One region of the Brevibacillus sp. MCWH genome, then DNA from elsewhere that is predicted to be linked to it. Evidence: riboswitches for the same ligand, from Rfam matches in the RefSeq annotation. Region 1 holds a riboswitch; the other holds the start of a gene.
The links. A riboswitch is a leader RNA that binds a small molecule or an ion and turns the genes downstream of it on or off. The one in region 1 is predicted to bind cyclic di-GMP.
Positions count from the first base shown of each region.

Region 1 (16,139 bases):
AGAGTCCGCTCATCATCCAGGATGGCACAAGCACCCCGACCAGGATGCCGCCAGCGCCCAGAAGTCTTCCCCCATGACCAACCAGTCCGTACACCGCCATATAGGACCCCCTCGCTTCATCGTTCACCAGATCAGCGATTACGGACTGGCTTACCGGCGTCAACAACAATTCGCCGCATGTCACGACAAACACCGCCAGGAGCAGAATCCACAGCCCGTTGCTGCTTCCCAAGGCGGCGAAGCCAATCATGTACAAGAACACGCCTGTTCGCAGCACAAGGCTGTCCGAGAACCGTTTGATCCACTTCGTCACGAACAACATGCCCATGGCAACCAAAATAGTGTTCTCCGTCTGCATGATGCCAACCATTCTGATCCCGTCGATCTTGAGCGAAAACCAATTCGCCACGTTCAGAAGCTGGCTGCCAAACTCCTGCTGAAGACGAACAGCTATGTAATAGGTTTTCTGATTGAGCAGGGCGTTGCCCAACAACACTGCGAGACAAAAAAAGAGAAAAGTGCGATCCTTGGCCACGAGCCGATAGCTTTGCAGCAGATCCTTCCACACCGCCTTGTTTCTTACCTGTTCATTCCGCTTCGTTTGGTGCGATTCGGTCATAAACAAGACAAACATGATCAGCGTTAACACATGAACACAGGTGAACAGCAGAAACAATTCAAACCGGTGCGTTTGAAACAGAAAGCCGCCCCCCAGCGCACCGATCGACATGGCCAGGTTGATCGACCAGTAGTTCAAGCTGTAGACATACCGGCGATTCTCCTGATTCGTCACGTCGATGATCATGGCGTCCACGGCGGGAAACAGCATGCCGGTGCCGACGCTTTGCACCAGCAGCATCGCATAGGTGAGCCAGGCTGAATCGAGCCACTCGGAGTTGGCGATGGTCATGACGGAGTACGCCCCTAGCAGTACCGATTGCGACATGATCATCACTTTTCGCCGCCCGATCCTGTCGGCCAAAAATCCGCCGTAGAAGCTAATAATCACCGTGGTTATGACCGTTGACAGCATGAGAACCCCGGCGATCGCCTGCCCCAGTTTTTCCGTAAAGTATATCGACATAAACGGAAAAATCGTCGCACCGACCAAAATGCTTAAAAACCTTGTCAGCAGGCGCACCTTGATGTTGATGTGAAGGTCGCGAAATCTCATGGTTCCCCACCCCCTTTTGTCAAAATTTTATACACACATTATACACTAATTTATGGCAATTTCACCTGCATTTTCATTTTGGCGACGCATTGCAATCAAAGCCCGTGGTGTCATGTGTGATGGTGCCCGCTCGCTCTCTTGACGACCAGCAATAAGTCGATAGCGTCCGCTTCAAAACGCTAAGGGGAGGGGTAAACATCTGGGTGTTTCGAAGAAGTGAGACTTGTGCCACCTGTTTTCCTTGCCATTCGCCCGGGTATCGACCCAACGGGATAACCGAATCTTCATCATGATTCCCTGAGTCCAAAACGCACCTGATGATAGACGGATTCCAGCCATTTTTGACGCCGCTTTTGGCTGCTCCTCTTGACGCCGGCAAACATGAATCTCTTGACCTTTCGTATTCCGCAAAACGCGAGGATCGCATCTCTCATAATCTTCCATTCGACACTGCGGCGAACCAGTCTGACATACCATCCGGGAGAGTCAATCGTATAGAACACCCATGCCGATTTTCCGCTGAGCAATCCCTTTGGCACCATCCCCTCGTAGTGATAGGCGAATCCCGAAACAAACAAGCGATCAAAGAAGCCCTTAAGAATCGCCGGGACACCATACCACCAAACGGGATAAATGAAGATGAGATGATCGGCCTGCCGCACCAGCTCACGATAACGCGCCGTTTCCGGATCGTTCTTGAGTTCGCTGCGCCGGATGCTGTCATTGTACACCAGAACCGGCTGAAAGTTGTCCTGGTATAGATCGATAACCGTATACTGGTAGCCGGCCTCTTGCAGGCCGCGCTCCACTTCCTTCAAAATGGCGGCATTCAAACTCTTCGGGTTCGGGTGTGCGTAGACAATCAACACATTCATCTGGATACCTCCGTCAGAACGGCAGGATGACCAACAACACAGCCAAAACAAGAATGACGACCGAGAGAAACTCAACCCGCCGGTGTCCGGCACGCTGCTCGGCACTGCCGACAGCTTCAGCGCCAGCCTCATTAAGCCGCGTTTTCAGTGTCTGATCGATCAATAACTTTCCAAGCAAAGCCACAAAGATTGTAAGGATCAGGCCAACATGCCACCAGGAAAAAGCCAGCCCCGTAACAATACGCACGAGATCAACGACCGCCACGACAATGGCCGCCCACAAGGCAAATCGGTTGTATCGGTTCCACGCGTTGATTGAGAGCCCCTCAACGGTTTCAGCCAAATCGGGTTGTCCCGGCTTTGCCAAAATGGACAGTAAGAGAGGACGGACACCGGCGGCCATGACAACGCCTCCGCCCACGATCACTGTCAGTGCCAATCGTTCCATTGCGGCCAGAACCAGATTCAACATGAAAACACCCCCATAATTTTTTGGTTGTATGACCAACCAATACAGATAACAACGGCTCTATTGACACCACACACATACCTTTCAATCCTCGCGCGGTACGCGCACTGTCACGTCCGCTCACGTTCCGATTGCGATTGCAAGAATTGTTCGACCATTTGACCAAGGAATTGGTAAGCGCCTTCCAGGTCAAACTCCGAATCAACGAAAGACTGCAAGGCGAGCCCTTCGAAACAGGCGAACAAAATGGCGGACATCTCAGCCCCATTTGGCAGCGTTTTTCCTGCCACCGCTTGGATTGTTTCTTCGATTCCCTCCCTTCCCCTTGCGATAAGCTCTTTCACCCCGGACTGAATCGCGGGATTTCGCAAGCCAAGCACATACAATTCATATCGCAGCTTGTACCAATCGGCATTGCTCTTTATTCGCTCCAAAGACTCCGCCAGCGCAGCGTCGGCAAGTTTGTCTTCCGCAACTGTCTTCCGTAACTTTCTCATCTGTTGGCAGTACTCATTGGCTGCTTCTTTGACAACAGACACCAAAAGGTCTTCCTTGTTTGCAAAATGGTAGTGCACCAAGCCGGGCGACACGCCTGCCTCACGAGCAATGTCCTTAACGGAACTGTTTTCGTATCCCTTTTCGGCAAGAACCTTGTAAGCCGCTTCAATTAATTGGGCTCGCGTATTACCTGCTTTTGGTTTCATTCCAGATCACCATTCATTTTGATTGGTTGTACAACCAATATATCATCTGTGTAATTTTTCAATATATTCCATGGGAAATCCTGCCGTCCAAATGACATTTTTTCTTTAAAATTGTGACCGGAATCGAGCATATCCGGCCGCCCCTCTCAAAAAAATCCCCCGCTCAGGTGTGCTCATGCAGCACCCGGCGGGGGTCCCCAAGAATATGAAAAAAGCTGTTAACCGTGTTAACAGCTTTTCCATGTATGCGCGAATTTATCCCTTCTTCGGCAGTTCAAACGAACTTTTCAGCGAGACAATCCGGTTGAACACCAGTTTGTCCGGAGTCGTATACTTTGGATCGACGTTGAAGTAGCCGTGGCGGAAGAACTGGAACTTGTCGTGCGGCTTGCAGTCCTTCAGGTTGGGCTCGACAAAACCGTGCAGCGTTTCCAGCGAATTGGGATTGATGTTGTCCAAGAACGAATCGCCGTCTTCCTGCCCGTCCAGAATGAGCGGTTCATACAGGCGGAACTCCGCCGGAACGGCGTGTTTGGCGTCCACCCAGTGGATCGTCCCCTTCACTTTCCGGCCGGTGAACCCGGTGCCGCTCTTCGTTTCCGGGTCGTACGTACAGTGCAGTTCCACCACGTTCCCCTGTTCGTCCTTGATCACGTCGTGGCACTTGATGAAGTAGGCGTGCTTCAGCCGCACTTCGTTGCCCGGGAACAGGCGGAAGTACTTGCTCGGCGGATTTTCCATGAAGTCATCCTGCTCGATGTAAATCTCGCGGGAAAACGGGATTTGCCTGATGCCCATCTCGGGATTTTCCGGGTTGTTTTCCGCGTCCAGCATCTCCACTTGGCCTTCCGGATAGTTGGTAATGACCACTTTCAGCGGGCGCAGCACGGCCATCGTGCGCGGCGCCTTCAGCTTCAGGTCTTCGCGGATGAAATGCTCCAGCATCTTCGCATCCACCACGCTGTTGCTGCGGGAGACGCCGATTTCCCGCGCAAACGCCCGAATCGCTTCCGGCGTGTAGCCGCGGCGGCGCAGACCGGCGATGGTGGGCATCCGCGGGTCGTCCCAACCGTCCACGATTTTTTCGTCCACCAGCAATTTCAGCTTGCGTTTGCTCATCACCGTATTGGTCATGTTCAAACGGGCAAATTCATACTGCCGCGGCACGTGCTCCATCTCGCATTCGCGTACGACCCAGTCGTAAAGCGGACGGTGATCTTCAAACTCGAGCGAGCACAGCGAGTGGGTCACGCCCTCGATGGCGTCTTCCAGCGGGTGGGCAAAGTCGTACATCGGGTAGATGCACCACTTGTCTCCGGTGTTGTGATGGGTGGCATGGGCGATCCGATAGAGCACGGGGTCGCGCAGGTTGATGTTCGGCGAACTCATGTCGATTTTGGCGCGCAATACTTTTTCGCCGTCCTTGAACTCGCCGTTGCGCATCCGCTGGAACAGGTCCAGGTTTTCCTCCACCGAACGGTTGCGGTACGGACTCTCCGTGCCCGGCTCTGTCAGCGTCCCCCGCGTTTTGCGGATCTCCTCCGCGGAGAGGTCGTCGACGTACGCCTTGCCTTTTTTGATCAGCAACACCGCGCGATTGTACATTTCCTCAAAGTAGTCGGATGCGAAATGAAGACCATCCCACTCAAAACCCAGCCATTTGACGTCTTCCTTGATCGCTTCCACGTACTCGGTGTCTTCTTTCAGCGGATTGGTGTCGTCAAAGCGCAGGTTGGTTCTGCCATTGAATTCGTCAGCCAGCTCAAAATTCAGGCAGATGGATTTGGCATGACCGATATGGAGATACCCGTTCGGTTCCGGAGGGAAACGGGTCACGACTTCTTTCACTCGTCCCGCCTGCAAATCCTCAATGACGATGCTGCGGATAAAATTGGATGTTGCCGACTTGTTTTCCAATTGAATCAACCTTTCACTTCACCTTTACAATCAATAATACTGATTCCGCATCGAGAGTTCAACAAATCGGGCCGTGCCTCGTCCCGCCTTACCACAATGGGGCACATGCCGTCGCTGTTGACGGCCGCAGCCGATGTTCATTATTGAATTCAGCAGCTTGGATGTGCGCAGAAAGGTGCGCGCACGAAAAACATCCTCCGCCAAGTGCAGGGACATCGGACCATAGTCACAAAATCCGCAGATTTTTTTAATTTCCCCTTAAACATCGGGACGAATTTACCGATCTAATGAAATAGAAATGTGATTTTCCCAAGTCCATTGGACTGCCTGCACCGCGAGACGAATGAAGATGGTCTCATTTTACGCATTTTGAAAATTTACGACCACGCATTGATATCGAAACGGCAAACCCGGGGAAACCCGGCGACGCAAAGCTACAGGGGCTACCTCCGCCATGAGCGGACACGCCAGCCAGTTACCGAAGTATTGATGTAGGACAAACCGATGATCCTATGTCATCGGTCTTTTTTGTGTAAGCAGGCGGTTGCAGTCCATAGGGGGGAGGTGAGGCGCCAGAGCTACGTACCATCCAGCACAACTTGCTTTTACAACTAGACCAAAGGAGGAACGACTGTGAAAAGGTTCTGGAAAAAACTAGGCGCCCTGGGACTTGCCGGCGTTTTAAGCCTGTCCGCCTTCACACCTGCGGGCAATGCTGCACACCGTCCAACTTCCATGTCGCCGAATGGCATGGTTACCACTCCGCACTACCTGGCTACCGCCGCTGCACTGAAGACGCTGCAGGAAGGCGGTAACGCGGTCGATGCCGCGATCGCTGCGGCTTCCACACTGACCGTCGTCTATCCTCATTACACCAGCATCGGCGGGGACAACTTCTGGCTGATCTACAACGCAAAAACGAAAGAACTGCGCGCCCTGAACGGCAGCGGCCGTGCCGGGGAGAAAGCGACCATTGAGTTCTACAAGAGCAAAGGATACGAGAAAATCCCGTCCCGCGGTTATCTGGCCGCCAACACCGTCCCCGGAGTCGTTTCCGGCTGGTGGGAAGCGTACAACTACGCTCGCAAGGAAATGAGCGGCAGCAAGATTCCGTGGAGCAAACTGCTGGAGCCGGCGATCGAGTACGCGGAAAAAGGCTATCCCGTCTCCCCCAACCAGGTGTACTGGACCAAGTACGCGACCGATCCGACCGACAACGATCTGAAAAATCTGCAGCGCTTTGAAGAGTTCCGCAAAATCTACCTGAAACCCAACGGCGAACCGTATCAGGCTGGCGAAATCCTGAAGCAGAAAGACCTGGCGGAATCCTTGAAAATCATCGCCAAAAAAGGGGCCGACGGATTCTACAAAGGCGAAATCGCCAAGAAAATCGTCGAAGACATGCAGAAAAACGGCGGCTTGCTCACCCTGAAAGACTTTGAAAAACACACCGCTACGTGGGCAAAACCGATTTCCGTTGACTATCGCGGGTACAAGGCGTACAACGTACCGCCCAACTCGCAAGGAATGGCCTCGCTCTCCATTCTCAACATCCTGAACAACTTCGATGTGAAGAGCTTGGGCGAAGGCACTCCCGATTACTACCATGTGATTGTGGAAGCCACCAAGCAAGCCTTTGCCGACCGTGACAAATGGCTGACCGACCCCGAGTTTGCCGACATTCCGGTAGACTACCTGCTGTCCAAAGAGCACGGTCAAGAACTGGCCAAGCGGATCGACATGAAACAGGCAGCCCAAACGGTGGAGCCGCTCGATCCAAAAGGGGACACTGTATGGCTCGGCGTCGTCGACAAGGATGGCAACGCCGTTTCGATGATTCAAAGCCACTACTTCGACTGGGGCTCCGGCATCGTGGCCAAAGGCACCGGCATCATGTTGCAAAACCGCGGCAGCTACTTCTCCCTGGATCCGAACCACATCAACCACCTGGAGCCGGGCAAACGCTCCTTCAACACCATCAATCCGGCGATGCTGTTTAAGGGCGACAAGCCTTACCTCCTCTACGGAACCCAAGGCGGAGAAGGACAGCCTCAGACCCAGGCCGCTCTGGTGACCCGCATTGTCGATTTTGGCTTCAGCGTACAGGACGCGATCGAAGCGCCAAGATGGCTGCACGGACGCAACTGGGGTGCTTCTTCCAACAACCTCAAGGTCGAAAGCCGAATTCCGCAAGACGTTCTGGACGAACTGATCAAACGCGGTCACCCGGTTGAAAAACTGGAAGACGCCTACACCGATCAAATGGGCCAATCCGGAGCGATTCTGATCGATCCCGTCACCAACGTGAAGTTTGGCGGCGCCGATCCGCGCGGCGAAGGTGCAGCAATGGGATATTGATTCACTCCAGACTGCCGGGAGCATTCCCGGCAGTCTGAATGCTGTTACGCTTCAGGCGTTCATATAGGCCTGATCACAAAAGGAGGAATTCCCTCGTGTTTGTCTTCGGCAAACTTCGAAACAAACTGATTGTTTGGTTTCTTGTCGTAGCGATCATACCACTCATCGGCACCTCCCTGTATATCACCACCAGCAGCTCGGAAATCATCACGGACAAACAACGGCAGTCCTACATCGACCTCGCCAAAAGCACCGCCGTCGCGATGGATCAATACCTGGACAGACGGATGACGGAGATTCAGGTGCTGGCCCGTTCATCGGATATTCAATCGACGGACGCTGCCGCGAAAAACCTGTTCATCCGCTCGTTTACCGAGGAAATGAAGATATTTGACGGCAACACCTTCATCTCTCCAGACGGAAAAGTATCGGCCGACACGTTTCCGACAAGCGTCGGCATCGACTTGTCCGAACGGCCGTTTTTCAAGGAAGGAATGGCCGGAAAAGCCAGTTACTCCGACATCGTGATTGCCAAGACGACTGGCAAACGCTCCATTGTCGTCGCCTCTCCCGTCAAAAACCAAAACGGCCAAATTCTTGGCGTACTGACCGGTCTCGTCAACGTTGACCAGTTTACCGAAACCTTTCTGCAACATCTCAACCTTGGCAACGGCGGATACGCCATTCTCGTTGACAACAAAGGGCTGATTCAAGCCCATCCCAACGAAGAGCTGATCGGCAAAGCAGTGGAAGAAGCCGGCCTGCCGCAGGGGTTGGCCGAGTTCCTCAAACATGGCGGCAGCGAGACAGCCTCCTATACCTACACGGACGCCGGCAGCGAGTACATGGTTGCCTATGCGCCCATTGCAACGACAAACTACGGATTGTTCCTGCATATCCCGGTCCAATCCATTACGTCGGCTGTGTCCGCTCTCAACACCAACATCGCTGTCATCGTTCTCATCGTCAGCGTTCTCGTAATCGCACTTGCATTCGCCGTGTCGCTGCGGATCACACGACCGATCATGGAAGTGGCCAGCGTGACCAAACGCATCTCCGATGGAGAACTGACGGTGGAGCCGCTCCGCATCCGCACGCAGGATGAAATTGGCCAACTGTCCCAGGCCGTAAACGCCATGGTGGATAATCTGCGCACCATCATCCAGCAGATGAACGCCAGCGCTGAAAATTTGGCAGCGTCCGCAGAGCAACTGACCGTAAACGCCGAGCACACAAGCAAGGCCACCGAGCAGATTGCAACGACCATCCAGGAAGTCGCGTACGGCGCAGAACGGCAAGTGCAAAGCGTGGAGGAAAGCGTCCGCGCGATCCAGGACGTGTCCTCCGGTGTTCAGCAAATTGCCACCAATGCGGAAAACGCCGCAGATTCTGCCCTCAGGGCTTCGCAAATCGCGATCGACGGCAACCAGACCATCCAAACCGTCGCGAAACAAATGCAGTCCATCAACGAGACGGTCAACCAGATCGCCCTTATCGTCAAACGGCTGGGGGAAAGTTCCCAGGAGATCGGTCAAATTGTCCAGGTCATCACCGACATTGCCGAGCAGACCAACCTGTTGTCGCTTAATGCCGCCATCGAAGCAGCGCGTGCCGGGGAACAGGGACGGGGATTTGCCGTCGTGGCCAACGAAGTCCGCAAACTGGCGGAACAATCGGCCCAATCCGCTCAACAGATCGAACAGCTCATTCTGGCCATCCAGCAGGAATCGGACCTGGCCGTACAGTCCATGGAAAAAGGGACAAAAGAAGTGGCGCTCGGCCTCGAGGTCGTCAACGATGCCGGCAAATCGTTTGAACAGATTCAGTATTCGGTGACCCACACGGCCGACCAGATTCAGAAGGTAAAAGACCACTCCCGCCAGATGACCGCAGGTACGGAACAGGTGGTTCAGTTGGTCACGCAAATTGCCGAAGTGGCGGAAAGCTCCGCAGAAGGAACGCAAAGCGTCTCCGCCGCCACCGAGGAGCAGTTGGCCTCCATGGAGGAAGTCACGTCTTCTGCCAGCTCGCTGGCGAGAATCGCCGAAGAGCTGCAGGCTCACGTCAAACGCTTCAAGATATAAGCACAACAAAAAGGCACCCGTTTTGCGGTGCCTTTTTTGCTGCCGGCTGTACCGAATGAAACAGCGGCCACGAGGGAGTGTCCTCACAGCCGCTGTTGTAGTTATAGTGCGCTCAGCGAAGGGCCAGCAAGCGGTCCGGATGGTTGGTGCAGATTTGCACCTGCGGATGCCACTCCATAATCGTGCGGATTGCGTCCGGGTCGTCCACCGTCCAGGCGATGACGCCAACCCCCTCATTGATTGCCTCGCAGGCCAATTCCCGGGTGAGAAACGGATAGGACATGGAGAGCACATCCGCTCCCGCCTGCCGCAGTTGTTCCAGGATCATGATCGGTCGTCCGTAGACGATCAGCCCGGTCTTGTCGTCAGTGTCCAGCTGCCGCACCTGCCGGATGAGCTCGTGGTCAAACGAGGTGAGGTACACATCCTGCTTCATCCCGTGCCGATCCAGCAGCGTCAGCACGCGTTCCGCCAGTCCGGGATGCATGTCGGCCACCGTTTTCAGCTCAATGTTCAGTGTGCATCGTCCCTTCACGGCAGCCAGCACCTCTTCCAGCATGGGAATCGGTTCGCCGGCAAAGCGCTCATCAAACCAGCTCCCTGCATCAAGCTCCCGCAGTTCCGCCAGCGTCAGATCCTGCACCCGTCCGCTGCCATTCGTCGTCCGCTCCAGTGAAAAATCGTGGAACAGAACCGGCACGCCATCCCTGGAAAGCTGCACGTCCACCTCAATCGCGCCAATGGCCGGTTCCGCCAGCGCAAGCTCAATCGCCTTCATGGTGTTTTCGGGCGCCTTGCCCGACCAGCCGCGATGCGCCATGCAAACGTTCATGCAACATCACCTCATTACTTTTTCAGCAATTTCTCGCCTTTTTCCACAACCTTGGCAATCGCCTCGTCCACGGTCGCCTGGTTCAGCACCGCCCGCTGAATCTCCGTCATGATGACTTCCTGCAGTTCCTTATAGCCGGGAACCATCGGACGCGGTTGGGCGTACTCCAATTGTTTGACCGCCACCTGAAAGTTTGGCTCTTTCTGGTATGCTGCTTTCATCTCGTCCGACTCGACCGCTTCCTTCGTCACCGGCATGTACCCGGTTTCCAGCGACCAACGTATTGTCTGCGGCGTATCCGTCATCCATTTGATAAATTCCCATGCCGCCTTTTTCTCCTGATCCGAAGACTTGGCCAGCATCACCAGGTTGGCGCCGCCAGTCGGCACCCCATAATCCTTATTGGCCGGCAGGAACGCCGCCCCTACTTCAAACGCGGCGCTCTCCTTGAGCGCGTGCAGGTCTCCGGTCGATGTAAAAATCATGGCCACCTGCTGGTTGAGGAAATCCTGCTTGGCCACGTCCCAGGCGTTGTATTTTTCGCCCGGCGGAGCCTTCATCACCCCTTCCTTCAGCAGGCTGATCCAGAACTCCAACGGCGCCTTTCCCGCTTCGTTGTCGAGCGCCACGCTCTTGCCGTCTTCGCTCAGGATATTTCCGCCGCTCTCAAAGACCAGCGCTTCGTAGAACCAGATGTCGATCGGCGTGGAGAAGCCGTAGGTCTTCGTCTTGCCCCCCTCTTTTTTGGTCAGGGCCTTGGCGTACTGGCGCAGTTCCTCCCATGTCTTTGGACCGTCGGGATTCAATCCGGCCGCTTTCAGCATGGCCCGAATCTCGCATTTGGGCGTTTCATATCGGGGCTGTTTATTTCACTCAATTCTCCACCGCCACGATCGCATCCAGCGCGATGCGCGCTTCTGCCTCAATCGCTTTGGCCGTGGTCTCCGTATGAGGGTTGTACGTTTCCAACAGATCAGCGTCGGCGTACCCATCGATCGCCAGGATGGAACCGGCACGCATGCCTCGGAGCGCAGCAATCACGAACAGGGCCGCATTCTCCATCTCCACGGCCAGCACGCCCGCCTGTTGGTACAGCTTGTGCGGAAACTCCACCACGCCGCTGTAAAACATGTCCATCGTCAGTGTCACGCCCTCGGCCACATGGAGTCCCGTATCGCGCTTCGCGGCTACGGCGGCCAGCGCATCGACGACGCGGCGGTCGGCCACGGCCGGGAAACCCGGCGGCACCAATTGGCTGGTCAGTCCGTCCCGGCGGACAGCCGCCGTGCTGATCACCAGGCTGCCGGGTTCGATCGTTTTTTGGTAGGAACCGGCCGTTCCGACACGGATGATGGTCTTCACGCCGCCTTTGGCCAGCTCTTCAAAACAGACGGCCGCCCCCGGCGAGCCGACGCCGTGGCTGACGACGGCCACCGCCGTGCCGTTCCACGTTCCCGCATAACTGTGGTATTCCCGGTTTTCCCCGATCGCCTTGCTCTCGTCCAGCAGGGCGGCAATGCGGGCTGCCCGCTTCGGATCGCCGCAGACGATCGCGCGCTTTGGCAGGTTTTCCGGGTCAATTTTCAGATTGGGCAGCATCATCAATCAAACTCCTTTTTCTCCCATTCGTCTTCCGGAATCGGCAGGGCTTCGCCGGAGAAACGCTCTTCGCGAAACGGGTCTCCGTTCAGATGAAAACCGTTTTGCTCCCAGAAGCCAGGGTTGTTTTCGTTCATGAATTCGATTCCGCGCAGCCATTTCACGCTCTTCCAAAAGTAGAGGTGCGGCACGATCAGCCTTAGCGGCCAACCGTGCTTGTCCGTCAGCGGCGCTCCGTCAAAGGAGTGGGCCAGCAGCACGTCGTCTCGTTCCAGGTCGGCCAGCGCCGCGTTTGCCGTATAGCCGTAATCGCCGTGCAGCATCACATACCTGCCCCGCGGTGTGACACCGGCCGCTGCCAGGAAGTCGCGGAAACGAACGCCGGTAAACCGGTTGTCAAACCGGGACCAGCGGGTGACGCAGTGAATGTCACAGGTGATCGTCGTCTGCGGCATCGCCATGATGTCGGCATACGAGAGCGTTACCTCCCGATCGACTTCCCCGAAGACCCGCAGCGTCCACGTCTCCAGGTCGTAGACAGGCACCTCCCCCTCATGCAGGATCGGAAACCGCTCCGTCAGCACCTGTCCCGGCGGCAGCCGCCGAGCCAGGGCCGGATCGACCGCGGGCACCCTCATCCGTTTGATCCGCTCTGCCTTGTTCATCTTCCCGTTTCCTCCCAGGTCAGTCCGTCTTTTGTCTAGCGGGCACTCTGCTGGCTGGCGGTGCTTGCGGCTGTGCCCTTGTCCTTGAGGAAGAACATCGCCGCAATCGTCAGTACATAGGGCAGCATCGCGGTAAACTGCGTCGGCAGCGAAAAGCCCTGCAGCCGGATACTGAGCGCGTCCATCAATCCGAACAGCAGGCTGGAGGCGAGAATGCCCAACGGGTGAGACTGCCCCAACATCATTGCCACCAGCGCGATAAAGCCGCGCCCCGCCGTCATGCCTTCGGTAAACATGGTCACCTGCCCAAGCGATAACTGGGCCCCGGCCATGCCGCAGAGAACGCCGCACAACACCACGGCCAGCACCTGCAGGCGCGTCACCTTCAGGCCAAGGCTGCGGGCCGCTACCGGATTCATCCCGGCCGCCAGCACACGGAAGCCGGTCACGGTGTGGGCAAAGAACAGGTGCAGCAGCACCGCCGCCAAAAAGGCCGCGTAGACCAGCGGCGAATGCCCCGACAGGATGTCCCCCAGCACGGGGATGTCTGCCACCCAGGGAATCCGCCACTGCGGCAGCCCGGCCATGTCCTTGTCGTAAAACGCCCCTTTCACGCCGAAGACGGCGCGCAGCGCAAACGTGGTCAACCCCAGCGCGAGGAAATTGATCGCCACGCCGACGATGATTTCATTTGCCTTCAGTCCGATCGTCATGTAGGCAAACAACAGCGAAAACAGCACGGTGACGGCGGCGGCAAACAGCACAGCCAGCGGCAGGCTGCCGGTAAAGTGATTGCCGACGATGGCGGAAAACGCTCCGACCAGCACCAGCCCCTCCAGCCCGACGTTGAAGATGCCCACCCGGGCGCACAGCGCGCCGCCCAGTGCCGCCAGGAGGATCGGAGTCACCATCCGGATGGTGGAACTGACAAGTGCTCCATCAAACAACTCCATGCGACTCCCTCCTCTTGCTCTTGCGGTTTTTCCACCAGTCATGACTGATTTTGGCGGAGATAAACAGAATCAGCACGGCCTGGATGACGCTGGCCAACTCCAGCGGCACCTCGGTGTTGCGCTCCACGCCCATCGCACCCGTCTGCAGGGCGGCCAGCAGTATCGAGGTAAACACGACGCCGATCGGGTGGGAATTGGCCAGCAGCGTGGCCATCAGGCCCGTCCAGGCATACCCGGGGACGGTCAACGCGCCGTCGACGTACCGGTAATGCGCCCCCAGCACTTCCACGGTGCCGGCCAGCCCGGCCAATCCTCCGCTGGCAAACATCGCCACAAGCATCACCCGATCCTTGTCAATCCCGCCGTATTGGGCAAACAACGGATTGTGTCCGAGCATCTTCACCTCGTAGCCAAACGGGGTGAACCGAACGATCCAGAACAACGCCAGAGCAGCAGCCAACGCCATCAGAAAGCCGGCGTGTACGCTCATGCCGGCAAACAGCTTGGGCAGCCAGACGCTCTTTTCCAGCATGGACGTCTGAGCCAGCGCTGCCGAGCCTGTCTTGTCCTGAAACGGTTCACTCACCAAATACCCGGCAAACAGGACGGCGATGTAGTTGAGCAGCAGAGTGGTGATGAGCAGTTGGACGCGAAACTTCGCCTCCATGTACCCGGCCAAAAGCGACCAGAGACCGCCTGCGGCCACACCGGCCGCCAGCGCGGCCAGCATTTTCACCAGTCCGGGACCGGGCAGGTACAGTCCGACCAGCGTCGCGCAGATCGCCCCCAGCACCATCTGCCCCTCGGCGCCCAGATTAAACACCCCGGCGCGAAACGCCAGCGACAGCCCCAGCCCGATCAGCATGATCGGGGTGGACCGGGCCAATGTGGAGGCAAAGGAGTAGTAGCTCCCAAACGCTCCTTTCCACATCTGCTGGTAGGTATCCAGGATCGATTCGCCTACCGCGCTGATGACGACTGCTCCCGTCAACAAGCCGATCACCACCGCCAACAGCGGCTGGACCAGCGGTTTACACAGCTTTTTGACCGCTTCCATGGATGCTTCCTCCTGCCATCAACACGCTGATTTTCTCTTCCGTCGCCTCCGACCGCTTCAGTTCGCCGACGATTCGTCCCTTGTACATGACCAGAATTCTGTCAGACAGCGCCAGAATCTCCGACAGCTCCGACGAGACGAGCAGGATTCCATCGCCGCTGTTTCGCTTTTCGATCAGCGCCTGGTGGATGTGTTCCATCGCCCCGATGTCCACGCCGCGCGTCGGCTCGGCAGCGACCAACAGCGTCGTCTGTTGCCCCAGCTCGCGGGCGACGATCAGTTTTTGCAGATTGCCGCCGGACAGGTTGCCCGCCTGCTCCTGCAGGTGCCGGGAACCGGTCTTAATGGCAAAACGCTCCACCCACTGCTCCACCACGCGGCGAAACGCGTCCCGCAAAATGACGCCGCGACGGCTGAACGCCGGTTTGCGCTGGTAGCCCATCAAGGCGTTTTCCTCCACGCTCTCCTGCTTGGCCGTTCCCCACAGGTAGCGGTCTTCCGGGACATGGGCCACTCCCGCTTCACGTATGGCTGCCACAGGACGGTTGGTGACGTCCTTTCCGCCCAGCAGCACCCTGCCCGCCGTGACCGGCCGCAGTCCGGTGATGGCTTGCAGCAGTTCCGACTGGCCGTTGCCCGAGACCCCGGCGATTCCGACGATTTCCCCGTGGTGCACGGTAAATGTAACGCTGTCCACGATCGTCTGCCGGTCGGAAACGGTCAGGTTTTCCACCTGCAGGAGGGGCCTGCCGTCCAGGCTCACCCGCTCACTCAACGGCTGCAGGTCACGGCCCACCATCAGCCGGGCCAGTTCGTCCACGCTGGTCTCCTGCCGGGAAACGGTCCCGGTCACCCGGCCGCCGCGCAGCACGGTGATTCGGTCGGCCACCTCCATCACTTCCTTGAGCTTGTGCGTGATCAGGATGACGCTCTTGCCGCTCTCCGCCAGGTGGCGAATCGTCTGCAGCAGTTCCTTTACCTCCAGCGGTGTCAGGACAGCGGTCGGCTCGTCCAGTACGATGATGTCCGCTCCCTGGTACAGCACCTTGAGAATTTCCACGCGCTGCTGCTCCCCGACCGAGCATTGCGATACACGGGCGGTCACGTCAATCGGGATGCGGTAGCGCTCACTGAGGGCCCGCACCGCCTCCACCGCATCCTTGCGCCGGAACAGGCCGGCACGCTGCGGTTCATAGCCGATGACGATGTTCTCCATTACGCTGAAATCGGGAAACAGCATGAAGTGCTGGTGCACCATCCCGATGCCGTGTCGGATCGCGTCGTCGGGGCCGCGAAAGACCACCGGACGGCCGTTTAGCACGATCTCCCCGGACGTCGGCTGTTCCATGCCGTACAGCATCCGCATCAACGTGGTTTTGCCGGCGCCGTTCTCCCCGACGATGGCGTGGACCTCGCCAGCCCCCAGCGTGAACGATACGTTGTCGTTGGCCG
Region 1 is NZ_SDLF01000001.1:134,097-150,235, reverse strand. It holds gene ETC00_RS00690 (MDR family MFS transporter) at 1-1,174, opposite strand, end outside; gene ETC00_RS00685 (NAD(P)H-dependent oxidoreductase) at 1,462-2,049, opposite strand; gene ETC00_RS00680 (hypothetical protein) at 2,063-2,521, opposite strand; gene ETC00_RS00675 (TetR/AcrR family transcriptional regulator) at 2,629-3,222, opposite strand; gene ETC00_RS00670 (glutamine--tRNA ligase/YqeY domain fusion protein) at 3,478-5,139, opposite strand; cyclic di-GMP riboswitch class I at 5,533-5,622, shown strand; gene ggt (gamma-glutamyltransferase) at 5,875-7,497, shown strand; gene ETC00_RS00660 (methyl-accepting chemotaxis protein) at 7,593-9,581, shown strand; gene ETC00_RS00655 (glycerophosphodiester phosphodiesterase) at 9,694-10,413, opposite strand; partial or broken gene ETC00_RS00650 (ABC transporter substrate-binding protein) at 10,428-11,243, opposite strand; gene ETC00_RS00645 (nucleoside phosphorylase) at 11,287-12,012, opposite strand; gene ETC00_RS00640 (sulfite oxidase-like oxidoreductase) at 12,015-12,677, opposite strand; gene ETC00_RS00635 (ABC transporter permease) at 12,713-13,630, opposite strand; gene ETC00_RS00630 (ABC transporter permease) at 13,617-14,687, opposite strand; gene ETC00_RS00625 (ABC transporter ATP-binding protein) at 14,662-16,139, opposite strand, start outside.

Region 2 (16,139 bases), on a different contig from region 1:
GCGCACTGCCGACAGGTGCAGGCGACGCCACGCCGACTCCCAACATCCCGCGCTGTCCGGATGCACCAGCGGACCGGCCATCCCTGTCTCATGGATGCACAAGGCCGGGAGGAACACCTTTTTTTCCTGCTTGCAAATGTCTTGAAGAAGACACAGTTCCTCGACATCCCCCTTTTCTGACACGTACAGGATCGCATCAAACGGCTGGACAAACTCCCGCCAGGAGAAGACTCTCCCTTTTTGCAGCGAAATGGCCTCCAGTGATACCTCAGGGTCTTCTTTTCGTGCATGTTCCGCCAGTTCCGCCAACCGCTGCCGATTGGTGACCGCCTCATCCGTGATCAGTACGTGCAGCCTGGGCAGTCCCGACTCCAACAATGCCGCTGCCAGCGAGAGCAAAAACGTGCCGGCGCCCGCCGCAGCCACCCTGGTCTGACGATACGTCTGAAAGCGGTAGGCACCCGAGTCCGCGAAACTGTCCAAAAATTCGATTTGTTCCGCATATCGTTTGCGTATCCCTTCCGGCAGTTGATGCGGCCGATCCTGGCTTACATCACGGACAAAACCGTTTTTGTACAGCACCTCTGCAATCTCATACACCCGGTTCCGGTGCGGGGCCGGCAGTCCGTCCGTCAACTCCTCCAGCGTATGCTCGCCATTCAACACCGGCATCAGTTTTTCCATCCACTGCAGGATCGTCCTGCCTTCCATGTAAAGCGAGCCGACGTTGTTCCGAACATGTACTCCGCCGGATGGATCGGGAAGAAAAAACGTGTCTCCCTTCACTTTCAGACGCATCGAAGGCTTCAAACCTGTCATCCCCATGGTCCCTCCCGTTCGCCGTGCTGACTATGCGCATCCATCCCACAATGACATTTCGTGTTCATCATATGTACCGCTATTTGTCCTTCTTGCCTACTTTGTGGGGAGGGCTTCATTAGACCGCCCGCTTCCTTGACACGAATCCTGACAGGCCCGTCACTTCCAACCGAACCCGTCGCTTCCAACCGAACCCGTCGCTTCCAACCGAAAAAGAAGCCGAACCCCTTGCAAGTGGAGGGATTCGGCTCTTTTTCCAATAATAATAAAAACGATATTCGGGCTATCCCCAGCACCGTCCGCACCGCGGGAAGAAGCAGTTGTGGCAGCGTGGGACAAAGCAGTTGAAGCAGCGCGGGAAAAAGCAATTGGCGCAGCGCGGGAAGAAGCAGTTGCGGCAGCGCGGGGCAAAACAGTTGCGGCAGCGTCCCCCACATCGCCCGCAGTTGAATTGAGCGTATTCGTATTCCGGATTTTCATAGGGAACCATTTCGCTCGCGTGAAATTCATCCGCTTCCAAGTTTCTCATTTCCTTTTTGAAATCGTCCAATTGTGATACCTCCATTCAAGAATTGACCTGGATATTTAGGAACGGCCATCGTCAAAAGCTGTCACCGTAAGCGTCATACACGTCGTAGTAGCCTGCGTACGGGTCAACATAATCAACGTAGTCCAGATATTCGTCATAGAACGGCGCCTGGTAGACAACCGGCACGTAAGACAGATAGGGCGAATACATGACCTGATACGGGTGCGGCCAATAATACCACTGCGGATCGTACACGGCTGCGTCGTAAGGTATATAGCCATGTTGGCTTTCAACGGGTGTGCTGCTCAATGAAACCTTTCCCCTTTCACCATCTTTCTGATTGCTGCTACAGTGCACAATATTCCGATTTCCCAGATTGGTTGCCTGCCCATATCGAATTGGGCGTTTATCTAACACAAAAGCCACTCCAATACACAGGAGTGGCTTCAGTGTGTAGACAAGGTGACTATTGCAAGGAGAACACGATTCCGTCATCCGCTCCGTGCTCGCCCAGCAGGGAAGCACAAACTGTACGCTCCGCATCGATTTGCGGGGGATCGCCAAAGCCGCATGGCTACGCAGCCCGTTCAGAGGTGGCGCTCCTTTTTCCCGCAAATCGCCACTCCGCTCGGTAGCGCTCACAAGTCGCTCTGCCTGGAAACGTGCTTCTCCTGCGGTACAATCGGTTTGTCTTCAGTCTGAGCCACTCCAATACATAGGAGTGGCTTTCGGTTGTTCGATGGGGGATGATACCCGCTGCGCGCTACTCGTAACGCAATGCGTCAATCGGTTTCAACCGCGCGGCTTTGCGGGCCGGGTAGACCCCGAAGATCACGCCGACAAGCACGGAAGAGAGGAACGCGTACAGCATCGGCGTCACACTGACTGATGTGGCAATGCCGGCAAACTGCCGCAAGCCGATAGCAGCGCCGACACCCAAAAGAATGCCGATGATTCCCCCCAGCAAACTGATGGTCACGGATTCGATCAAAAACTGCCGTTGAATGTCCCAGCGTTTTGCTCCGAGCGCTTTGCGGATGCCGATCTCACGCGTGCGCTCCGTCACCGAAACCAGCATGATGTTCATGATCCCGATTCCCCCGACCACCAGCGAAATGGCGGCAATGCCGGACAACAGGGCGGTCATTACACTGGTCACCTCTTCAGCTGTACTAAGAATTTCCGATTGCGACCGGATTTGAAAGTCGTTTTCCTGGCTTGGCCGCAGGTTGTGCTGGGCTCTCAGCGTCAGCTGAATGTCAAACTGCGCCTGAGGCAGCGCCTCCGCAGAGACGGCCGACACGTAAATGCTGCCCACAAACCTGCCTCCGGTCAGCCGGTTCATGGCTGTTGTAATCGGGACGATCACTTTGTCGTCATTGTTGGTCATTCCCGTACTGCCCTGACTTTTCAAAATGCCGATGATTTCAAACGGAATCCGGTTGATCTGGATGGTCTGTCCGATCGGGCTGGCATTGCTGTCGCCGAACAAATTGGCGATCACGTCCGGACCCACTACTGCTACATTTGATTGTCTCTGCACTTCCAGTCGGTTAAAGAACCGGCCCTGCTGCACCTGTACGTTCCGCACCTGGGGATATGATTCATTGGTGCCTTCGAGCGAGGTGGCGTAGTTTTTGTTTCGCCAGACGACCTGAGCCCGCCCCGTCACACTGGGCGAAGCTGCTGCGATGGAACTGTTTTTCGTGAGCGCTTCACTGTCTGCCAGCGTCAGGCTGTTTAACGAACCGGCACCCAGGTTGATTTGCCCCCGGGCAGTCTGGCCGGGCGTCACGATGAGCAGATTGCTCCCCAAGGCGTTGATTTGCGACGCCACGTCGGCGGAAGCACCTTCCCCGATGGCCACCATCGCGATGACGGCGGCAACCCCGATCACGATGCCGAGCATGGTCAGCATCGAGCGCAATCGGTTTGTTTTGATACTGCGCAAAGAGACGCGCAGGCTTTCCGCGAAATTCATACCTTCACATCCTCAAGGTTGGCCCGTCTCTGCCGGGCAACCGCTTCGTTTGCGATGATCTGTCCGTCACGAAAGCGAATGATCCGCTTGGCATGTTCGGCAATGTCGGGTTCGTGTGTAACCAGCACGATGGTCTTGCCTTGCTCGTGCAGCTGCTGAAAAATGCTCATGATCTCAATGCTCGTTTTCGTATCCAGCGCGCCTGTCGGTTCATCAGCCAAAAGCAGCACGGGATTGTTGACCAGCGCCCGGGCAATCGACACCCGCTGCTGCTGCCCGCCTGACAGTTCGTTCGGCTTGTTGTACAGCCGGTTGCCCAATCCCACGCTTTCCAGCGCCTGCACGGCTCGTTCGCGCCGTTCCTTCGCGGGAACGCCCGCATACAGCAAGGGCAGTTCCACATTTTCCACCGCGCTGGTACGGGGGAGCAGATGAAATTGTTGAAACACAAAGCCGATCTTTTGATTGCGAATGATGGCCAGCTCGTCGTCATCCGCCTGCGACACGGGGTGACCATCCAGGTACAGTTCGCCCGACGTAGGTTTGTCCAGACAGCCGATCAGATTCATCATCGTCGATTTGCCGGAACCGGAGGGACCCATGATCGCCGCAAAATCCCCCTCCTCGATCACCAGGTTTACCCCGCGCAGCGCTTGAATTTCCTGATCACCGATAACGTACGTCTTCTTTACCTCTTCCATCTGAATGACCGGTTTCATCTCAACGATTCCCTCTCATGCCGCCGCCGAATCCTCCGCCGGGTCCTCCGCCAGGGCCTCCCATCCCGCCAAAGCCCGGGAAGCCTCCCATGCCGTTTGACCTGCTGCTGGAGCCGGAAGCGGCAGTGTTCTCAAAGGTCAGGACCACTTGATCCCCTTCCTGCAGACCGGACGTGATTTCCACCCGGTCAGAGCTGAAGTAACCGATCGTGACCGGCTGGAAGCGGAAGCGGGCAGCGTTCCGGCCTGCTGCTGCGCCTCCTGTTTGTGCAGCGCCGGCCTCACCCTTGGCCGATGCGAGGTACACACCATCTTTCCCGTTCTGGGTTTTCAGGGCAGCTGCAGGGACGTACAGCACATTTTCGTGCGTTCCCACTACGATGCTCGCGTTGACGGTCATGCCGGTTTTCAGCAGGCCGTCCTTGTTGTCGACGGACAGGAGCACCTGATACGTGGTGACCCCCGAATCGGTCGTCGCTTCCGGATATACCAGCTTCACCTTTCCGGCAAAGGTTTGATCGGCATACGATGAGGTGGTAAAGCTGGCCGACAGCCCCGCCTTCACTTTGCCGATGTCGCTTTCGCTGACGTGCGCCAGCACCTCCAGATTGCCGGCGTCCGAATTATCCATGATGATGAACGGATTGGACGGGCTTTCCCCCACATTTCCGTTTATCTGCACAATCACCCCGTCCATGGGCGCTTTGATGGTTGTGTCCTGCAGGTTTTTTACCTGCTGCTGCCACTGCGCCTCCGCCTGTGCTACTGCGGCTTGTGCAGACTGCACAGCCGAGGAGTCCGGCCCCGCTTTGGCTTCCTGCAGGTCGGCCACCGCCGTTTCATACGTCGCCCGCGCCTGTTCCAGTTCGCTCTTGGCTTTCGCTTGTGTCTGGCTGCGGGCCAGCACGGCGCTGTTGTACTCCAGCTGCGCCTGATCCAGACTGCTCTTTGCTTGCTCATACTCGCTTTTGGAAATGATGCCCTGAGTGTACAGCGCGCTTTGCGTGTTGTAGGTCCGTTGCGCGTTCTCCAGATTGGCTTTGGCCTTTTCCACGTCGTAATCGGCCTTTTTTGCGTCGTAACCGCTTTGGGCCGCGTCCAGTGCGGCCTTCGCCTGGTTCACCTTCGCCTGCAGCGCGTTGATTTCCGCCGCGGTCTTGGGCTTTGTCACTTCAGCCAAATGGGCCTTGGCGGACAGGAGATTGGCTTCCGCATTCTTTACCTGCAATCGGGCTTCCGAATCGTCCAGCTCGGCCAGCACTTGCCCGGCCTTGACACGGTCGCCGACGTTCACACGGATCGATTTGATGACTGCATTGCCGCTGGAAGCAGACAGCGAAACACGCTTGGAGGCCTGCACGGTTCCCGATGCAAAGACCGTTTCCGTTACATTTCCCCGCTTGACGGTCTCCACGCGCATCACGGAGGCGGGGCTTTGCGAAGACGCCCATTTCTGGTAGGCAAAGGTTCCCGCCCCGCCCAACAGGACAGCGACCAAGCCGATCGTCACGACCCGTCGCCTGTTTTTGCCGGGCAAGAACAGTGCCAGATTTCTCTTGGCATACTCACTCACGCAGCATTCCCCCTAGACGTATCTGACAAGTCTTACCCGCTCATTATAGGGAGCAACGGTGAAAAAACGGTGAAAAGGAAAACGCCTTCCTGATCGATGCCGAAACCATTTTTTCACCCAATTTTCATTGAAAGCGTGTAGTATGGAGAGAGGAATGAAACCAGACACCTTTTCATGTTTTGTGCAAGGAGTGTCTCTTTTGAATATTTTGCTGGCCGAAGACGACATTCGACTGGGTGAATTGATCGCGTACATGTTGAAGAAAAAAGGAGGCTATCAGGTTGAATGGGTGACACAGGGAGACGATGCCCTCGCCTATGCCCTGCAGGCCCACTTTGACATCCTGATTCTGGACTGGATGCTGCCCGGAGAAGATGGGGTGCGCGTAGCCAGCCGATTGCGCCAGCAGGGATACAACGGCGCCATTCTGATGCTGACTGCGCGAGACGCGCTCCAGGATCGCATCGAGGGGCTGGACTCCGGAGCCGACGACTACCTGGTAAAACCGTTTGAAATCGAGGAACTGCTCGCCCGCTTGCGCGCGTTGGCCCGCCGCAATTTTGCCCCGATTCAGGAGCAGATCGTGCAGATCCATTCGATCACCGTCAATCTGACCAACCGCACAGTCCATGACGGCGAAAAGGAAATTCACCTGACGCCGCGGGAATACCAGCTGCTGGAACTGCTCATACGCAACAAGGGACAGGTATTGTCGCGAGAGGTGATCTTCGAGCGCATCTGGGGCTTGAATTCCGACGTGTCCATGAAAACGATAGACGCCACCATCAAGTTGCTCAGGAAGAAGCTCAACGGCGAGACGGAGATGATTCAATCCATTCGCGGGGTGGGATACAAACTTGATGACTGACTGGTTCTCGCGCTGCCGTTTTTGGAAAAAGGATCTGTTTGTACATACGCAAAACCGGATGACCGTCCAATACAGCATTTTGCTCATGGTCTTTCTCACTCTGTTTATTGGTATCGTTTACGTCCTCGTCGACATCGGGATTGCGTATGAACAAAAGAGACAGCTGCAGATGATCACCGAACAGGAAGTCAAGCTGATCGAAGAGGCGCTGCGAGACGACGTGCTGAGTCAGGAAGAGTACGACAACCTCAACCGGATGCGGGAAAGCCGGAATCAATTCTTTTACTATGTGGTGGACGCAAACGGACAGCTTTTGTTTGGCGATGAATTCATCCCGCGGGCCAAGTCACAGATCCTGGAGCTTGTCCGGGGATGGATTCCTGCCGCCAACGAAGTCCGGCACGGCACCGTGACGGTTCCGCCTCCGCCCCGGCGAGGCAAGCCGATGCCGCCGACGGACGGACGGCTGGAACTGATGATGACGGGCCGCCCCATTTTTCAGGGCGTACAGATGAAGGGAATCCTCTACACGGGTATCGACATTTCGTTTATCAACCATTTGCTCAAACGGCTGCTCACCGTATTGACGGTCCTGGGCATTTTGTTTTTGGGGATTGCGCTCCTCCTCAGCCATTTCATGTCCAAGCGGGCGATGATCCCGATTCGTCGTTCCTTTCAGCGTCAGCGGAAGTTTGTCGCCGACGCTTCGCACGAGCTGAGGACTCCGCTCAGCATCTTGCAGTCTTCGCTGGATGTATTGGAAATGGAAGAGGGCGAGCAGCTTTCCGCTGTTGGACGAACCGTTCTGGACAACATGAAAGATGAAGTCAGACGGATGACCAAACTGGTGAGTGACTTGCTGACGTTGGCCCGTTCCGACTCCGGCCCCCCCGATCTGCAGTGCGAGTACGCTGACGTGGTCCCTGCTGTCCAACAGATGATCCGCTCCACCCAAACGGTGGCTGCCTCGAAAAAGATCTCCCTGAGACTGGATGCGCCAGCGACGGTGATGGTGTACGGTGATCATGAACGGATCAAACAACTGCTGTACATCCTGCTGGATAACGCCATCAAGTACACTCCCAGCGGCGGAGACATTACGGTCACTCTCTCCGTTGACAACACGGCGAATCCCCCGTCCATGTGCCTCACCGTCCGCGACACCGGCATCGGCATCCCGCCAGAGGAGCAGGACCGCATTTTTGACCGGTTTTACCGGGTCGACAAAAACCGCTCGAAACAAATGGGCGGCACAGGACTGGGGCTGGCCATCGCCAAATGGATTGTGGAAGCCCATCACGGCACGATCACCGTGACGAGCAGCCCCGGACTCGGCAGCAGCTTCACCGTCAAACTCCCGCTGCATTCCCCCAAAGCGTAACGGCTGTGTGCATACGCAAACAACAAACAAGGGTCCATCACCTTGCTGACACACGCAGCACAGGCTGATGGACCCTCGCTTTTTCCAGCACGACGGCGTCATCATTCCGCTTGGACCCCGACGCCGTCTGTTTCTAGCCGCTTCTGACGACAAGAGCTATTTCATGACCAGGTACTGTTCCAAATCCAAATGCAGCAGGTACTCATTCTCTTTCAGAGAAGGGCTGCGGTAAAAGACGACGGAGAATGTGGGATATTCTTCATACGGGATGAGCCTGTATTCCAGAATGTCGCTGAAGTTCTTTTCAAACTTCCGGTCGTGCACGGACTCAATAGACTTTCCGTCAATGCTCAACGGCAGCTCCGCGCACAGGAAACTGAAAATGGAATCGTCCAGGGACGCAATGATCTCGTCCCACTTGGGCTTCTTCTGCTGGAAGAAGTACTCGTACACGTTGACGCCGTACGCATGCGCCCCCAGATCGGTCGTGCACAGGCCGGCGAAGCGGAGCGGATTCACCTCGATTGGAATGAGCTGGCCCGATTTGGAAATCCGCACTTCAAAGTGCATCGGGAATCGGCGGAGCTGCATTTCATGGCCCAACTGCTTCATAAATGTCTCGATTTTGGCCAGGGCCTCCAGCAGCACGCTTTTCCCGGTGAAATAAATCCGGTCGGACGTGTCGGCTTCGTGCGCAAACATGCGCTTGAACACGTTCAGGACGACAGGTTCCCCGTTTGCATCGTAAAACGCATCGACCGCGTATTCCTCTCCCTGAATCCACTCCTCCAGGATAAAGCTGCTGGCGCTCACGACCGACTCGGGATAAATCTCCTTAGCCGCTCTCATGTCCGCCTGCAGCTGCTTGCACATCACCGGCCATTCGTCCGGCTTTTCCACCAGGTAAACGCCGACGCTGCGAAAGCCTTTTGTCGGCTTGACCACCAGTGGAAACGGAAGTGTCTCCACCGGCAGTCGGAAAATCTCCTCATAGGAACACTCGCGGAAAAAGAAGTCGGGATACAGCTTTCGCAAGGTCTCGCGAAACTTGATCTTGTTTTTAAACAGCTCCGCCTGTTCCATGAGCGGTGTTCCCTTCAGAAGCGGATACACGGACGCCACCGCATACTCGGAATTGCACAACAGCGCAAGGTCGGGATCACGCACACGATCCGCCACCTCGTCCAACTGCCAAATCTCCAGCGTTTTATCCAGCGGAATGCGGATATCCCCGCACTTCACCGCCGGTACGCCCACATTGGCAAGAGTCTGGGACAAGAGCAGAGATACGTACGGCTTATCCAACACCATCATCATGCAGATTGTTCCTCCTTACCCGCATCGCCGCGCACCACAAACTTTTTGACCAACTCATTGAGCTGTTCGGAGGTCGCTTTCATCTGACCGGCAATCTGTCTCATATCAGATTGAATCTCCGTCTGATTTTGAATGTTGCTGCTGATCGTCATCAGAGCCGCCGTCATTTCCGTGATGCTTTCGGTTACCTGCCCCAGATTTTGGGACGAAGCGTCCGTTCCGTCAGCCTGCGCGTCCACATTCGCCTCGAACGTCTTGATCTGCTCCGTGGAACTTTCAATCGACGTTTTGATCTCTTTCATGTGTTCGATCAGCGACATGACATTTTGTTTTTCCCGCAGAATAATCTCGCTCTGCTTGCTGAGCGTGTGGATGGTCTCACTGAGCGAGTTTTGCAGTTCGCCAATAATGCCGTGAATATTGTCCGAACTGTTCTTGGATTCTTCCGCCAGCTTGCGAACCTCTTCGGCTACGACCGAGAAACCTTTGCCGGCTTCACCCGCCCGCGCCGCCTCAATCGAAGCGTTCAACGCGAGCAGATTGGTCTGTGTACTGATGCTGGTCATGGTCGTCACGATGTCGCTGATTCGTTTCATGCTGTCTTCCAGCTGCTTGGCAATGTCAACCGACTTCTTCACTTCGACCTCGATATTGTCCATGCCGGCCAGCGCCTTGTTGGCAACGCCCTCCGAGTTTTCGGACAAGTTCTTGATCTGTGTAATTTCATTGACCAGATGGCCCAACGTGGACAGGTTGTCCCGAGTGGTCGCGGCAATCTCCTCCACCGCCGCGCTCAATTCCTGCGCCACCGCGGAGATGTTGGTGGACTCATTGCTTACGTCGTTGGTTTTGCGGTTGATGCCCTCGATGTACTCGGTACTGGACGCGATGTTTTCCTCCAATTGAATGGAGTAGTCAACAACGGTCGTGGCCGAACGTTTGATGTCGGCGATCATCTTCTCCAATTGGTTCAGGTATTCATTAAATGCGTCGGCCAATTGACGAATTTCATCTGACCCGGATACCTGAATGCGCCCCGTCAGATCTCCGCCGCCCGAGGCGATGGCAACCAGACGGTCGCGTACGTCCGACAGCACGTTCAGACGTTTGGAGATGTATGCGAAAACAATCACAATCCCCACGATGAACATGAAGATGATCAGGCTGATGAGCATCACCTGCTGGTCGGACAATTTTTCAATGTTTTTGACAGGAACCCACAGGAACAAATACCACCCTGTCTCTTCGATCTTGTTGGCAAACACGAGATCGTCCTGATCGGTGTACAGATCGCTGTCTTTCTGTTCGTTTAATACCTTCACCATCCACGCCTTCATGGCAGGATCTTCAATATCGGTTTCCAGCGTATTCTGTTCGTTTGTCTCCACCTGTTTGACTGCGCCCGTCAAGATGTTTTGATAGGAATCAACAACCATGGCGTGCATGCCGTCCGCCAGCGAGAGCGAGTTGGCGATGTCCGCCACACCCGTCAAGGAAATGTCGATGGAGAAGACGCCCTGGAACTTGTCCTGTGCATAAATCGGGATGGAAGCCGTCACCATCATGCCTGTTCCCAATTCGTCCTTGTACGGCTTCGTCCATTTAATCTCCCGGCTGGGGTTGTTTTCGGGCACGGCGATTTGGAAAAATTCATTGGCCATGGATTTGTCGGTCGTATAGGCGCCTTCCTTGTTATCCACGAACGGATAAATTTTTTGGAACTTGTGAACGGTCGTAAAATAGTACCACTGCGATTCGGGAATTGTCTTTTTAATCGTCGCAAACAGACCGTCGAAGCTCTCGGACGCCAAAATCTGCCGCTTTTGCTCAACGGTCAGCGGTCCTTTTTCAATCCGCGCATTCCCGATGTCCGCCTTTGTTTTGGCGACATATTCGTCCAACGCGTACAACCCGTTGCTCATCCGATACTTGCTCTCAAACAACTGGTTGACCAGGTCATCCGGATATCCGCGCAGTTCCTCCAGCTTTTTCTCGTACGAAGAGTTGGCCAGCTTGCTGACCACCCCGATTTTTTCGAACTCTTCCCCGATCAGCTGAATCTTGGACTGCAGGAGGCTGCTTGTTTTGTTGATCTCCTCCTGCTGAATGGTTTGTTTGGAATAACTGATGGCAAATGAGGACAGTCCCAATTGCAGGACGAGAATGATCACAAACAAGAAGAGGACACGGGCTTTTAAACTGCGCAACCGCAACCCGCGCCATTGGAAGTCCCATTTTTTGCTCGTCGCGTTCATGTTTCTACCTCCGATCGTCTGTTGGTTTGAAGTGATATGAAATGGCATCCTAGAACAAACCTGTAACCCCCTTTCGCTCATTCGAAAGGTTGGACTGGCAAAACCGGCTGCCACTAAGCAGACGATAACGGTGGCCGTGGAACCATTTTCCCTTGCTGGAATGTTCACAAAAAAGACTATTCGGTTACCCGAATAGCCGCCATTCCTGAGACTGAGTGAAATAGAGCGCATCGGTTTCGGCAACCCGGCCATCATAGTTTTGACAACTTAGACCCGAGGCTTTGCGTCCTTATCTTTCGATAAGTTTGCCATTGACGAACCTTGTCGAAATTTAGTGGATTTTAGTGGTTTCTGTAATATATTGTGTCTTTTTGTCACATTCATGATATAACGAATTAGGTTACTGGTCAATATTTCCTATACCGCGAAAGTTGATAGACCTATGGATTTGCAGCGAAATTTCCAGCGGCTTGGGAGTTTTCTCACATAGGATTGATCGGTAGAGAGGAGCTTGGTAGGAGGGATGAAGAGATGATGGAATGGGGATTTGAGGTTCGATAAAAACATTTTATTGGCGTGATGGGCGTATAAAACCCCCCCCCAAACGACTTGTTTGAGGGGGCGGACCGAAGACAAACGGTTCATTGAGTTAGCGTCCACAAAAAATGATTTCCAGGCCGAAAGGCCTGCCCATTCATCAACCGAAGCGGAAGACAATGTGCATCGCGTGGAGGGATGGGCCAAGCGAGCTCCTTTGACGACCTGCTCAGCGGAAAAACGAAGACGCGGGAATCAACAGGGGACACAAGTCTCACTTCCTCGAAATACCCAGATGTTTGTCCCCTGCCCGCGTCTCGTTTTGGAGCGGACTTCATTCGCTTCTGTGCTGGGCGTCAAGCGAGCGAGCTGGCCCGATCTCCCATGCGCCGCGAACTTTGTCTACACGCTGACCCCCCAAACGACTTGTTTGAAGGGGCGGACCGAAGACAAACGGTTCATTGAGTTAGCGTCCACAAAAAATGATTTCCAGGCCGAAAGGCCTGCCCATTCATCAACCGAAGCGGAAGACAATGTGCATCGCGTGGAGGGATGGGCCAAGCGAGCTCCTTTGACGACCTGCTCAGCGGAAAAACGAAGACGCGGGAATCAACAGGGGACACAAGTCTCACTTCCTCGAAATACCCAGATGTTTGTCCCCTGCCCGCGTCTCGTTTTGGAGCGGACTTCATTCGCTTCTGTGCTGGGCGTCAAGCGAGCGAGCGGGCCCGATCTCCCATGCGCCGCGAACTTTGTCTACACGCTGACCCCCCAAACGACTTGTTTGAGGGGGCTGTTCCTTCATAACGATAAAAGAGCGCTCAGCCTAATTTTCCGCCGTGGTAACAGTAATAATGCGCAGCGTGCAGACTTGTAATGGTTCGCAACGATTGCTCCGCTTTTTCCAGATCCAAACAATAATGCGGATTGGCGACGACGAGTTGACCGTTGTCATTCACCGCAGCATCACCGGTAATCACGCTGTTCAGTTCGGGAACATACAGGGAAATGTGCCCGGAAGTATGTCCGGGAGTAGCGATGATTTTACATTGATTGGAAAACAGCATGCCGCCATCGCGCACCACGTGATCAACGGGCACATGTTTCAAACTCTTCAACTGCTGGATGAACCATTTGCCAAATGCCTGTTGTTCCTCAGGCAAATGCTGCAGCAGGTTTTCAGCCTGAATCAATCGCTCTGCTTTGCTTTCACCGCTGATGAACCTGGCTTCCTGTTCACTTGCGATAATCCGTATCCACGGGTATTTTGCTTTAAAATCATACAGTGAGCCGATATGGTCATCATCGTAATGCGTAATGATGATATGTGTGAGATTCTTCGCGTCATAGCCGTTTCTTGCGATCTCGCTTTCGATGAGAGGGAGAAACCCCGGATACCCGGTATCGACCAAAGCCAGTTCATTCTCCGATACGATCAAACTGGGATAGATCACATTGGTTGTGCCATTAAATTCAAACGAAATGCTCAGTTCGACAATCTCCATACGCTTCACCCTACTTTCCATAAGTCCGTATCGTTTATTCCGGGTGATTCCCCGACGCCTCGCCAACCGTATAAGGCGTTGTCACGTTGGGATACGTCAAATGCATCGACATCCCCAACGCCGCATGCTCCAGTATGTGGCAGTGATCCATCCAGATGCCCGGATTGTCGGCGCGGAATGCCACTTCGTAGGTTTCGCCCGGTTCCACGAGGACAGTGTCAAGCACGAGCGGACTGCCCTTGTACGGCTTGCCGTTTCGGCTTAGGACAACAACATGATGTCCGTGCAGATGCATCGGATGCTCCGAAAACGACCGGTTGACGATGCGCGTCTTGACGAGGTCCCCTTCCTCCACCACGAACGTCGGCGTATGCGGAAACACTTCCCCGTTAATGGCCCACAAGTGATTCGAGGAGCCATTGTAATTCCCCAAATAGATCTGGTCCAACACCATGAGAAATTCCCGGTCAAACTTTGCAGTGTCATCAATTGGTGCCGGAGCGGGAGCACCGTATTCCAGCGGGTCCAGGATCGCACCTCCTGCCCGGATGTCGGCTTTCCCCTGCCCGTCTTTACTGAATACAACAACGGCTTGGGATTCCCTCTCATCCAGCGCCAATGTTACCGGATGTTCAGGCATCGTAAATGTCACATCATACCGGCCGCCTCCCCCGATTTTCAGCCGCCGGTCAGTCACCACCCCCGGCTTGTGAATGTCCCAACCGTCAATCGCGGATACTTGGAAAGGCGTCCCATAAAGCGAGAATATTTTCGTATTGCTGGCGCTGTTCATGAGCCGAAGCCTCACCTTCGTACCGGGCTTTATGATTTGGCTTTGAGCGGGGGCTGGCAGATGCAGAACCGCTGTCTCTCCATCCGGCGTTTCCCAGTCGTGAGCGAAAACCGTGACATCGGCTTCCTCGCCGCTCGTCTGACCATTCCCGGCACTGCTCGCATCACTGCGCTTGGGCAGGATAATGAAGGCCCCGAACAGCCCTTTGGCAACCTGGACCGAAGAAACTTGATGGGAATGATACCAATGGCTGCCCGTCTCTTCCACGACAAAGCGATACGTATGGGATTCGCCGGGCATGACGGCATCTTGGGTCAATCCCGCCACCCCGTCTTCCGCGTTTGGAACATCGACGCCGTGCCAATGCAAAGTAACCCCTTGTTCAATATCTTGATTCCGCAGCGTGACTTCCACCAGATCTCCTTCGTGCACCACCAGCTGCGGGCCCGGAACCTGGCCGTTAAATGTCCACGCTTCGACCGTGTGTCCCGATGCGAGCTGGATCGTCTTCTTCTGCGCGACGAGCGTAAAGCGTTTGTCGGGTTGGCCGGTGCGGGGGCCTGTCAAATCGGCGACGCTCACCGCTGCTGCGCTGCCTCCTGCCGGCATGACGGCATGGTGACCGTGATGATCTGACGATACAACGCTCGGAATTTCGGAACCTCCGCCATATTCAAACGTTTCCGGATGAATCATCGCCATGGATTCAGGAAATTTGCTGTTTGCAAGCGACCACTGAAACCACGCCACCAACAGGACAACCGCCGCTGATGCCAACGCGGTTTTTCTCAATACCCGCGCCAGAATCCCCTGGGGGCGGGACCGGATGATCTCTACGCGCCGCCGATGGTACAACCACAGCAGAGCGGCGCATCCCACCAGCACGGCCAGGTACAGCGTGGACTCTCTCACATCCGGGATGGATGGAATATCGAACATTACCAGAGACAGCACCAAGAGGGCCCCGGCTGCCATCGTGTGAATGGATGCCGCGATGAACACCAAAGATTTCGGCGTCATGACCGTGTTCTGCTTCAAGAATGGCAGAGCGCTTCTGGCCACGAAAATAGCCGGCAGAGCCAAGAGCGGCAGCATGACGATAACGCGATCCATGACGAAATACCAGCCTAGCGTGAAATAGGCTATCGTTATGACAATACCCCAGAGGAAAAGCAGGATGAAGCCCGCCCAAACGCCGACTCGCACCGCTTTTCTCCACCGGGAAACACCGGTTTGCCGAAACGAAACGTATTTCAGACGATTCGCCGCAAGTCCGGTCAGCCCCCAGACGATCACAAGCGCCAACAACAGAATAAATTCCAGACCATACAGTGCCTCGAGCACGAAATTGCCTCCTTTACGTCTCCCTCCAGGAGCCCCTTTATACCGTTACCTTGTCATGCCAGTTCACGCGATAATCGTACATCCACGCGAGAGATTGACGGCTCGCCATCTTCAGAAAGAAAGGGAGCATCAAATCGCGGAAAAACACTTGTACCGGATTCGTCGCATGTTTGCGCTGGCCAATGCTTCTCGAATACTTGACGATCTTCTCCACCCGTTCCCGCCGCAACAGCTCAAAGTGCCGGAACGCCTCTCCCAGATTGCCGATGTCCCGGACGCATTTGGCGAGCATCAAGGCATCCTCAAGCGCCAGCGAAGCCCCCTGCCCGGCGTTGGGCGAAGTCGCATGAATCGCGTCGCCGATGAGTACCGCGGGTCCGCTGTACCAGGCGGAGACGGAGATCAGGTCGTAGATCGGATAGACGCCGATGTCGCTTTCCGTCTTGCGAATAATGTCCGGAACGGGCTGAAGTTCGCCTTGGTACAGGTTGCTGATCACTTGACGCCACTCCGCCTGT
Region 2 is NZ_SDLF01000011.1:77,182-93,320, forward strand. It holds gene ETC00_RS11850 (putative thiazole-containing bacteriocin maturation protein) at 1-819, opposite strand, end outside; gene ETC00_RS11855 (heterocycloanthracin/sonorensin family bacteriocin) at 1,103-1,384, opposite strand; gene ETC00_RS11860 (hypothetical protein) at 1,421-1,657, opposite strand; gene ETC00_RS11865 (ABC transporter permease) at 2,112-3,329, opposite strand; gene ETC00_RS11870 (ABC transporter ATP-binding protein) at 3,326-4,048, opposite strand; gene ETC00_RS11875 (efflux RND transporter periplasmic adaptor subunit) at 4,050-5,621, opposite strand; gene ETC00_RS11880 (response regulator transcription factor) at 5,821-6,489, shown strand; gene ETC00_RS11885 (sensor histidine kinase) at 6,482-7,870, shown strand; gene ETC00_RS11890 (ATP-grasp domain-containing protein) at 8,027-9,187, opposite strand; gene ETC00_RS11895 (methyl-accepting chemotaxis protein) at 9,184-11,442, opposite strand; cyclic di-GMP riboswitch class I at 11,678-11,762, opposite strand; gene ETC00_RS11900 (MBL fold metallo-hydrolase) at 12,801-13,484, opposite strand; gene ETC00_RS11905 (multicopper oxidase domain-containing protein) at 13,519-15,621, opposite strand; gene ETC00_RS11910 (FAD-dependent oxidoreductase) at 15,659-16,139, opposite strand, start outside.
Region 2: linked by a shared signal. The riboswitch ahead of ETC00_RS11895 (methyl-accepting chemotaxis protein) and the one ahead of ggt (gamma-glutamyltransferase) in region 1 are both predicted to bind cyclic di-GMP.